DNA from 2 places in the Paraburkholderia sp. BR10872 genome. Region 2 is predicted to be linked to the other one. Evidence: predicted binding sites of a transcription regulator. Region 2 holds the regulator's gene; the other holds the start of a gene.
The links. Region 2 encodes HrcA, which represses chaperone genes, less so after heat shock. Its sites were predicted from a motif close to TTAGCACTCNNNNNNNNNGAGTGCTAA; they were not measured.
Positions count from the first base shown of each region.

Region 1 (5,169 bases), on a different contig from region 2:
CACCCGCCGTACCGCGAAAGCCTCAGCGCCCTCTTCGCGGCGCATCCGGAAGCGGCGGTGGGCGGCGCGTTGCTCGCGCGCGGCACTGAGGGCGAAGCCGTCGCCGATACCCGCCGCCAGGTGCAGGTCGACTGGCTGCACGACGGCATCTGCGAAACGCTGGTCGAACCGGAGCGCTCGTCGCCCGGCGCGCCCGAAATCGATCTCCCCGAAGGCCGCGATGCACCGACTACAGCCGCCTGGATCGATGCCGTGCACCGCGGCGAAGCGCCGGTGCCGGATGCGATCACGCGCCAGATCGAGACGATCAAACGCATCGCGAAGCGCTGACGATCGAACCCGAAAACCCGGCGCTCAAGCCGCCGAGGGCCGCGCGGGGCGGGCGACGCGCGTGTTCCGCCGCAAGCGTATCGGCGCGCTTCGTCGGCCATCTTCACGCATCTTCACGCGCCCAACCAGCAAATTCGCTGTTGACACGCGCAGCCGCCCTGATTTACATTGGACGAATGCGTTCCTACCCGAACACCCTCCGAATTACCTTCGGCCGACTATCGGCCCTATCGCTACGCCTGGCCTAAAGCTGGTGTAGCGCCGCAACGACCCCTCCTCCGGTCACCGCGGTCCTCCCAAAGCAGTTCTCGCAGTACCCCAGATCCGCTGTATCTCTACAACTTGTCGTCTGCATTCGTCCGCTTACCGTTCGGACGAGTCGCGAGGTCAAAATGCACGTTGCATGGGCATCGTTCACGTCCGCTTTCGCCGCGCCGGTTACCGCCGTCACCGTGGCCGTCTTCTTCGCGTCCGAGGTTGCCGCCCGTACGCGTGAGGTTTCGCGCATCGTGCTCCGTCGCCAGCCCGCCAACCGCCCGCTGCCGACCACCATCGCAAACGACACCATGAAGAACGAGGCTCGTCATGTTGCGTAATCCCGCCGAGAAGTACCGCCCCTTCCCCGCCATCCGATTGAACGGCCGCAAATGGCCCACGCGCGCCGTCGAGCGCGCGCCGATCTGGATGAGCACCGACCTGCGCGACGGCAACCAGTCGCTGATCGAGCCGATGAGCATCGAGCAGAAGACCGAATTCTTCGAAATGCTCGTCGCGATCGGCTTCAAGGAAATCGAAGTCGGCTTTCCGTCCGCTTCGCAGACCGACTTCGATTTCGTGCGCAAGCTGATCGACGAAAAACGCATTCCCGACGATGTGACGATCGAAGTGCTCGTGCAGGCGCGCGAAGAATTGATTGCACGCACGTTCGAAGCGCTCGAAGGCGTGCCGCGCGCCATCGTCCACCTCTACAACGCGATCTGCCCGTCGTTCCGCAAGATCGTGTTCGGCCAGTCGAAGGAGGAAGTGAAAGCGCTCGCGGTCGAAGGCACGCGCATCATCCGCGCACACGCCGACAAGAACCCGCAAACGCACTGGATTTACCAGTATTCGCCCGAAACCTTCAGCATGACCGAGCTGACCTTCGCGCGCGAAGTCTGCGACGCGGTGGCCCAGACGTGGCGCCCGACGCGCGATCACAAAATGATCGTGAATCTTCCGGCGACCGTCGAAGCGGCGATGCCCAACGTCTACGCCGACCAGATCGAGTGGATGGACCGCAATCTCGCGTACCGCGACAGCATCGTGCTGTCGGTGCATCCGCACAACGACCGCGGCACGGCGGTGGCCGCCGCCGAGTTGGCGCTGCTCGCGGGCGCGGACCGGATCGAAGGCTGCCTGTTCGGCAACGGCGAGCGCACCGGCAACGTCGATCTCGTCACGCTCGCGATGAACCTCTACACCCAGGGCATCGACCCGGGCCTCGACTTCTCGGACATCGACGCCGTGCGCCGCGTGGTCGAGCGCTGCAACCAGTTGCCCGTGCATCCGCGTCATCCGTATGCGGGCGACCTCGTGTTCACGGCGTTCTCGGGCTCGCACCAGGACGCGATCCGCAAGGGCTTCGCGCAGCAGCAGCCCGACGCCGTCTGGGAAGTGCCGTATCTCCCGATCGATCCCGCCGACCTCGGCCGCAGCTATGACGCGGTGATCCGCGTGAACAGCCAGTCGGGCAAGGGTGGCGCGACTTATCTGCTCGAGCGCGGCATGGGCTTCACGCCGCCGCGCCGCGTGCAGATCGAGTTCAGCCACGCCGTGCAGACCGTCGCCGATACGTCTGGCGAAGAGATCACGGGCGAGGCGGTCTGCGCACTGTTCGCGCGTGAGTACTTCGAAACGCGCGGGCCGGTTGCCAACGCCGGTTCAGGCCGCGTGCGCTGGGAAGGCCGTGATGTGGCCATGCCGGCTGCCACGAGCAGCGATGAGGCACATGCGCAAGCTGTGGCCGCCGCCATCGCGGCACTCGCCGGCGAGCACATTGAAATCACGTCGTTCGAGACTGAGCGCACCTCGCAGGGCGGTACGGCCGTGTTCGTCGGCGCGCGCGTGGGCGGCCAGCCGCTGCGCCACGGCGTCGGCGTGGGCGAAGACGCGGTCCATGCGTGCGTCGCGGCAGTGGTCAGCGCGGTGAACCGCGCGGCCTGGCCGCAAGTGGATCGGCGCGCGGCGGCCTGACGCCTTTCGCGCGTGTCGCGCGCTGTGCGCGAAGCAGTTTGGGTTTCAGCAGGGAAATCGGCGGCATTGTTGAGCGCCGGCGGCAAAACGGGCCGCCGGCGTGCGCCTGAAGCGCCTACACGGCGTTTCAGCGAGTGGACTTACCGGTCATCACTCGATCGCGCAACGCGTCGCCTGCCATGCGAGCAGACGCCAGTGGCCCCCTTCCTGCGTCTGGATCGCCGTATAGGCAATCGGAAAGAGCAGCGCACCGTTGTTCGCTTCCATCTCGATCAACACGCGGCCGGAGACCACGCAGGCCTCGTTGCCCGCGTGCAGCACGTCCTGCGACTGGATCTCGATCTGGCGGTAGCGGCGGCGGCCGGCCGTGATCGCGTCGATGAACTGCTGCTTGGTCTCGCGTTTGCCGTTGGTGTGGACGAAGGTCGCGTGATCGGACAGCAACTGGTCCAGCGACGTGCCGTCGCCGTCGACCATCGCGCGAAAGCGCTCGCGCTCAAGTCCGCGAATCGCATCGATCAGTTTTGCCGCCATCGCTCGAGCCCCTTGCGCGTTGGCCCGCGCCTGAGCGCAGATCTCCGCCGAAGATTTCTGCATACGTCTGGCTGAAATTTATACCAGGTTTTGGCACAAGGATACTTGCGATCAAAGACATCGCCTCCATCTATGGTGGATACGCCACGCGCCCGGTGAGAACTGCGCCTGGCGTAGCGACATCTCCGCGGCCGCGCCCGGATGTCGCAGCGCAGCACTTTCCGCTTTATCCGATGTCTATTTCTCAGATTGTGTGACAAGGTCCTGGCGCTGCGCGGCCCCTCGAACGTCGCTGATTTCACCCCTTATTTCCCGCGCACTTCGCGCCGGACGCTGTCCCGTACTAGAGTGTTCCTTCGGCCTGCCCCTTGCGCAGGCCAGCGCCGGGCGCCGGGCCCCGCCCTGCTTGATTGCCGGCGTTTAGTGTAATCTATCGATACAACCATTTCGATAGGAATCAAGGAACCTTGAAGCCCCTACAGACTCCAAGTATTAGCACTCGGGGATTCAGAGTGCTAACATCCACCGTGGAGTCGGTGTCTGACTTTCGCAAGATTCCTGAGGAGTTCGCTACGTGAGCAACGCAATGACCATGACCCTTCCGAGTACGCTGAGCCCGTCGTCGGCCAAGGCCGGGGGCTCATTGGCGCTCGCGAATGCTTCCCTGTTGCCCGGCCAGCTGGGCAACATCGACGCTTATATTCAGGCCGTGAACCGGATCCCGATGCTGACGCCACAAGAAGAGCGTCAGTTCGCGACCGAGTTTCGCGAGCAGAACAATCTTGAAGGCGCGCGCCGCCTGGTGCTGTCGCACCTGCGCCTCGTGGTGTCGATCGCGCGTAATTATCTCGGCTATGGCCTGCCGCACGCCGACCTGATCCAGGAAGGCAACATCGGCCTGATGAAGGCCGTGAAGCGCTTCGACCCCGAGCAGAACGTGCGCCTGGTGTCGTACGCCATGCACTGGATCAAGGCTGAGATCCACGAATACATCCTGCGCAACTGGCGCATGGTGAAGGTCGCCACGACCAAGGCGCAGCGCAAGCTGTTCTTCAACCTGCGCAGCCACAAGCAGGGCCTGCAGTCGTTCACGCCGGAAGAGATCGACGGCCTCGCGCAGGAACTGAACGTGAAGCGCGAAGAGGTCGTGGAGATGGAAACGCGCCTGTCGGGCGCCGACATCGCGCTCGAAGGCCAGACCGAAGACGGCGAGGAGTCGTTCGCCCCGATCGCCTGGCTCGCCGACTCGCACAGCGAGCCGAGCGCCGTGCTCGCCGCACGTTCGCGCGACCGCCTGCAGTCGGACGGCATTGCGAGCGCGCTGGAAGCGCTCGACGCACGCAGCCGCCGCATCATCGAGGCGCGCTGGCTCAACGTGGACGACGATGGTTCGGGCGGCTCGACCCTGCACGAGCTGGCCGACGAGTTCGGCGTTTCGGCCGAGCGCATTCGCCAGATCGAGGCGAGCGCCATGAAGAAGATGCGCACCGCCCTCGCCGACTACGCGTAAGCGTCGCCAGGTCTCACCGGCACACCGAAAACCCCGTTCCCGCGAACGGGGTTTTTCTTTTGCGCGCACCACACGCTGCGCACCTTCGCACCGGCCTCGCTGATTCCACCCTAAGATGATTTCGAGGTGGTGAGCCAGAGGCCGCGCCGCGGTCTGGCCTCGTAACGCGTTCGAGGGCACCCGTCGCCATGATCCCGGCATCCGGTCAACGCCAGCGCACATCGTCGCTGCTGCGCACGCGCATCCTCCAGTGGATGCGCGGCCCCACCTTCGCGCGCGATATTGCCCTCGTTCTCGCCGTCAAGCTCGTCCTCTTGATGGCGCTCAAATACGCATTCTTCAATCATCCGCAGGCAGAAGACATGAACATGCCGCCTGCCGCTGTCGCGCAGGCCATCCTGGCCGTGCCCGAGTCTACGGCGCTCAAGCCGTCAGTGTCCCAATCCCCGACCATGCCGCCCCCGCGAGGAGACCGTCATGCCCACGATTGAATCGGTGGAACTCTCGCGTCTTCAGTTCGCCATCACCGCGCTCTACCACTTCCTGTTCGTGCCCCTCACGCT
Region 1 is NZ_JBFRCN010000010.1:100,692-105,860, forward strand. It holds gene ybiB (DNA-binding protein YbiB) at 1-330, shown strand, start outside; gene AB4Y43_RS10995 (hypothetical protein) at 723-926, shown strand; gene leuA (2-isopropylmalate synthase) at 916-2,562, shown strand; gene AB4Y43_RS11005 (nuclear transport factor 2 family protein) at 2,713-3,096, opposite strand; gene rpoH (RNA polymerase sigma factor RpoH) at 3,671-4,606, shown strand; gene cydP (cytochrome oxidase putative small subunit CydP) at 4,795-5,097, shown strand; gene AB4Y43_RS11020 (cytochrome ubiquinol oxidase subunit I) at 5,084-5,169, shown strand, end outside.
Region 1: the regulator HrcA is predicted to act here: its motif matches at 3,589-3,615, upstream of rpoH (RNA polymerase sigma factor RpoH).

Region 2 (5,169 bases):
GGGACATCCCTGACCTACACTCAGGAACAGGTGCTGCTCATGACGCGTTTACCCTGAGTCCGGCACCGCACCGAATGGGCCCACGGACAGCACCTTTTGTAGCAGCATCACCGCACATAAAAACGCTATCCGGGCCTCGAGACTGGCTGTTTTGCTGCGATCCCAAGGGGAGTACCGTGAAACTGACCTTTGCCATATCGGTGGTCGCGCTGGTACTCATCGCCGGGACTACGACCATCTGCATGTCGGGCGCCGTGAACGAAAACACGACGGAATACGGGGGCGTGCACGCTACGATGGAAGCGCTCTTCAACCCTCACGCGAAAATTTGTCGATAGTGCGGCGGTCGCGCTTGGTCGGCCTGCCCTGCAACACGGCAGCCGGTTCGCGAAAGAGCCGGCGCCGGTCCTGCTCCGCCGCGCGTCGCTCGCGCCCGGCTTCAGTTTCCGCGTAGAGCGTCTGCGCGATGCTGGCGGGCCCGCGCATCTCGCAAATGCCCAATACCTGCACTTCCCAGACCACGTGATCGATCTCGATTTCGACGAGGTCGCCCACGCGCACGTCCTTCGACGCCTTCACGGCGTCGCCGCCAATGCGCACGCGCCCCTTGCTCACGGCGTCCGAGGCGAGCGAGCGCGTCTTGAAGAAACGCGCCGCCCATAACCATTTGTCGATGCGCAGCCGCGCGCCAGGTTCGGTCGAAATCTTGTAGTTCATCAGAAGCTTTCCGGATGCGCCGCGCAGTTCACGCTCAGTTCACTGGGTCAGGCCACTGCGCCAGCCGGCGCCGCGGCTTGCACGGGCCAGCCCTGCAGGTGCTGCGCAACAATCTCGCCCAGCGCCGCGATCCACGCCGGCGAGGCATTCAGGCATGCTATGCGGTGAAACTCCTTGCCGCCGCCGTGCAGGAACTCGTCGCGCACTTCCATGCCGATTTCCTCGATGGTTTCCAGGCAATCCGCCGTGAAACCAGGGCAGAACACGTCCGCACGGTGCACGCCGCCCGCGCCCAGTTCCCGCAGCGTGGGCGCCGTGTATGGCTGGAGCCATTGCGCCCGCCCAAAACGCGACTGGAAGGTCACCCGGCATTCGACCGGCGTTAGCTCCAGCGCGTGCATAAGGAGCGCGGCCGTTTGCTGGCACTGGTCGTGGTACGGGTCGCCCAGATCGAGCGTACGGCTCGGCACCCCGTGAAAACTCAGCACGAGGCGGTCGCCCGCCGCGAAATTGGGTTTGCCGTGCGCGTGCCAGTACTGGTGCACCTGGGCCGCGAGCGCCGCGATATACGCCGGATGGTCGTGATAGCCGCGCACCGTGCGAATTTCCGGCTGGTTGCGCATGCGGCGCAGCGCGGCGAAGGCCGCGTCGAACGCCGTGGCCGTGGTCGACGCCGAGTACTGCGGATACATCGGCATGAGCAGGATGCGTTCCGCGCCCGCGAGCTTGAGCTGGTTCAGCATCGCCGGGATGTCGGGCGTGCCGTAGCGCATCGCGTAATCGACGAGGACCGTGTAGTCGTTGATTTGCAGCAGATGGCGCAGGCCGTCGGTCTGCTTCTGCGTATGCACGCGCAGCGGGGAACCCTCGGGCGTCCAGACCGCCGCGTACTTCTTCGCCGACGACCGGCCGCGAAACGGCAGGATCAGCGTGCGCAGGATGACCTGCCAGATCGGCGCCGGAATCTCGACCACGCGCGGATCGGACAGAAACTGCGCGAGATAGCGGCGCACGGCGCGCGGCGTGGGCGCGTCCGGCGTGCCCAGGTTGATGAGCAGCACGGCGACGCGATGCGCCGCGGCGGACTGCGAAGGCCGCTCCAGGTCGAAACGCATAGGCGATCAGTGGCGCCGCGCGAATGCGCAGCAACGGTTGCATGAAACAAGCATTATAGCGGGCGGTCCTGGCGGGCCAAACCGGACCCGCGACGCGGCGACTCACCGCACGTTGGCGATTCGGCCGATGGCGCGCGCCACGCCTTTCGAGGGATGATCGTCGGAAAGAGGGTGGTCCGATGCCCGGTGCCCGATGCGGCGCTCAGTTCTGGCTGAGCGTGAGCGAGAGCAGGCGCGCCGTGATGTCGACGATCGGAATCACGCGGTTGTACGCCATGCGCGTCGGTCCGATCACGCCGAGCGTGCCGACGATCTTGCCGTTCACCTCGTAGGGAGCCGTCACCACGCTCATTTCCTCGATCGGCACGAGTTGCGACTCGCCTCCGATGAAAATCTGCACACCCTGCGCGTGGCTCGAGACGTCGAGCAGCTGCAGCAGGCTGGTTTTCTGGTCGAATACGTCGAAGAGCTTGCGCAGGCGCGCCATGTCCGAGGAAAGGTCGGCCACTTCGAGCAGGTTGCGCTCGCCGGAAATGAGCAAGGTGTCGCCGCTTTCGGGCTCTTCGGTGCTCGCGGTCACGGCCGCGTGCATGAGCGTGGTCATGTCGCCGCGCAGCGCGTCGATTTCCTCGCGCAGGCGGCGGCGCACCTCGTCGAACGACAGGCCCGCGAAGTGCGCGTTGATGTAATTCGAGGCTTCGATGAGCTCGGAAGGCGTGAAGTCGCGCTGCGTCGCCATGATGCGGTTCTGCACGTCGCCTTCGGGCGTCACGATGATGAGCAGGATGCGCTTGTCGGACAGGCGCATGAACTCGATCTGCTTGAACACGTGGCTGCGCCGGGGCGTCAGCACCACGCCCGCGAACTGCGAGAGGTTCGAGAGCACGCTGGCCGCCGCCGCCACCACTTTCTGCGGCTCGCCGGGGCGCAGCGTGGTCTTTACCGCCCGCGTGAGCGCGTCGTCGTCCGAACTGGGCTCGACGGTGAGCATGGTGTCGACGAACAGGCGATAGCCGCGCGGCGTGGGCACACGCCCGGCCGAGGTATGCGGGCTGGACACGAGACCCAGCTCCTCGAGGTCCGACATGACGTTGCGGATCGTCGCCGGGCTCAGTTCCAGGCCGGAATAGCGCGACAGCGTGCGCGAGCCGACCGGCTGACCTTCGGCGATGTAGCGCTCGATCAGCGTCTTGAGGAGGGTTTGTGCGCGGGGATCTAGCATGACTCAAAATTTTAGCCTAATGGCGGGTTGGCCGCGAGTGCGCCGCCAGGTCGGGCCAGACTGGCAGGCCCGCAGCGCGGGGCGGCCCGGTTTCGGCCGTTACCGCCGGGCATGTTGCATGGCACATCGTCTGGCACATCGCGCGTTGTCATCGCCGTGTCACCGGCTTCGGGCGGGAGGGCGCGGCGCGCAAGGCCTGGCGGGCCGCGCCCGGCTTGCGCCAGGTTCTTTTCGTGACCTGACTATGGTGTAATGCCGGCATGCAGATCCAGAAGATCCAGAGCCAGTTCAAGACGGTTGCGCTCGTTGGGCGCAGCAATACGCCAGGCATTGCCGAGCCGCTGACGGCGCTCGCCCAGACCATTTCGAAGCGCGGCTTCGAGGTCGTGTTCGAAGCGCAAACCGCAGAGGAAATCGGCGCGCAAGGCTATCCCGCGCTGCAGCCGTCCGAAATCGGCGCGCGCGCGGACGTGGCCGTCGTGCTCGGCGGCGACGGCACGATGCTCGGCATGGGCCGCCAGCTCGCACCCTACCGCACGCCGCTCATCGGCATCAACCACGGGCGGCTCGGCTTCATTACCGACATCGCGTTCTCCGAGATGCAGGAGGTCGTGCCGCAACTGCTCGCGGGCTCGTTCGAGCGCGAGGAGCGCTCGCTGCTGGAGTCGCGCATCACCCGCGACGGCGACCCGATCTACCACGCGCTCGCCTTCAACGACGTGGTCGTGAACCGTAGCGGCTTTTCGGGCATGGCCGAACTGCGCGTGAACGTCGATGGCCGCTTCATGTACAACCAGCGCTCCGACGGCTTGATCGTCGCGACGCCCACGGGCTCGACCGCCTACGCGCTCTCGTCGCAGGGGCCGATCCTGCATCCGCAGCTGCAAGGCATCGTGCTCGTACCGATCGCGCCGCATGCGCTCTCGAACCGCCCGATCGTGCTGCCCGACGACTGCAAGGTGAGCATCCAGATCGTGGCGGGCCGCGACGTCAACGTGAACTTCGACATGCAGTCGTTCACGGCGCTGGAACTGAACGACGTGATCGAGGTGCGCCGCTCGCGCCACACGGTGCCCTTCCTGCACCCGGTCGGCTATAGCTACTACCGCACGCTGCGCAAGAAGCTGCATTGGAACGAGCACCCCTTGCTGCAGGGCGATCCGGAGGACTAAACCCGCGTCCTGGCGTGAAGCGCGCGGGTGCGTTGCCATGCAGCCAGCAGTCCCACGGTAATCAAAGCCAACCCAAAAAAGCAGAACCAGACGCCATGCTTCGCCATCTCTCGATTCGCGACTTCGTGATCGTCGCCGCGCTCGACCTCGAATTCGATAGCGGTTTCACCGTGTTTTCCGGCGAAACCGGCGCGGGCAAGTCGATCCTGATCGATGCCCTCGCCCTCACGCTCGGCACGCGCGCCGACGCGAGCGTCGTGCGCACCGGCGAGGCCCGCGCCGACATCACCGCCGAGTTCGACGTGCCCGCGCATGCCGCGCTTTGGCTCGACGAGCAGGCGCTCACGAACGGCGACGGCGAGCACACGGTCATGATGCGCCGCGTGGTGGACAGCGGCGGGCGCTCGCGTGCCTTCATCAACGGGACGCCCGCCACGCTCGCGCAACTGCGCGAGCTGGGCGAAATGCTCGTGGACATCCACGGCCAGCATGCTCACCAACTGCTCATGCGCCCCGATGCGCAGCGCGAACTGTTCGACACGCACGCGGGCCTCACGGATCTCGCCGCCACCGTCACGCGCGCGTGGCGCGAGGCACGCGACGCGCGTCTCGCCCTGCAGAGCGCCATGTCGCGCGACCGCGAGCTGCAACTCGAGCGCGAGCGCCTCGCGTGGCAGCTCGCCGAGCTCGACAAGCTCGCGCCGCAGCCGGGCGAATGGGAAGACGTGAACGCGGAGCACGTGCGGCTTTCGAACTCGGCCAACCTGATCGAAGGCGTACAAGGCGCGCTCGCGGCGTTATCGGAATCCGATGAGGCGATGCTCTCGCAGCTGAACTCGATCGTCTCGAAGCTGCGCTCCCTCGCCGAAGTCGACGCCGAACTCAACGACGCCCTCGCCGCGCTCGAACCGGCCGCGATCCAGATCCAGGAAGCGGCGTACTC
Region 2 is NZ_JBFRCN010000005.1:133,169-138,337, reverse strand. It holds gene AB4Y43_RS06310 (RNA-binding S4 domain-containing protein) at 310-717, opposite strand; gene hemH (ferrochelatase) at 765-1,832, opposite strand; gene hrcA (heat-inducible transcriptional repressor HrcA) at 2,035-3,054, opposite strand; gene AB4Y43_RS06295 (NAD kinase) at 3,315-4,226, shown strand; gene recN (DNA repair protein RecN) at 4,322-5,169, shown strand, end outside.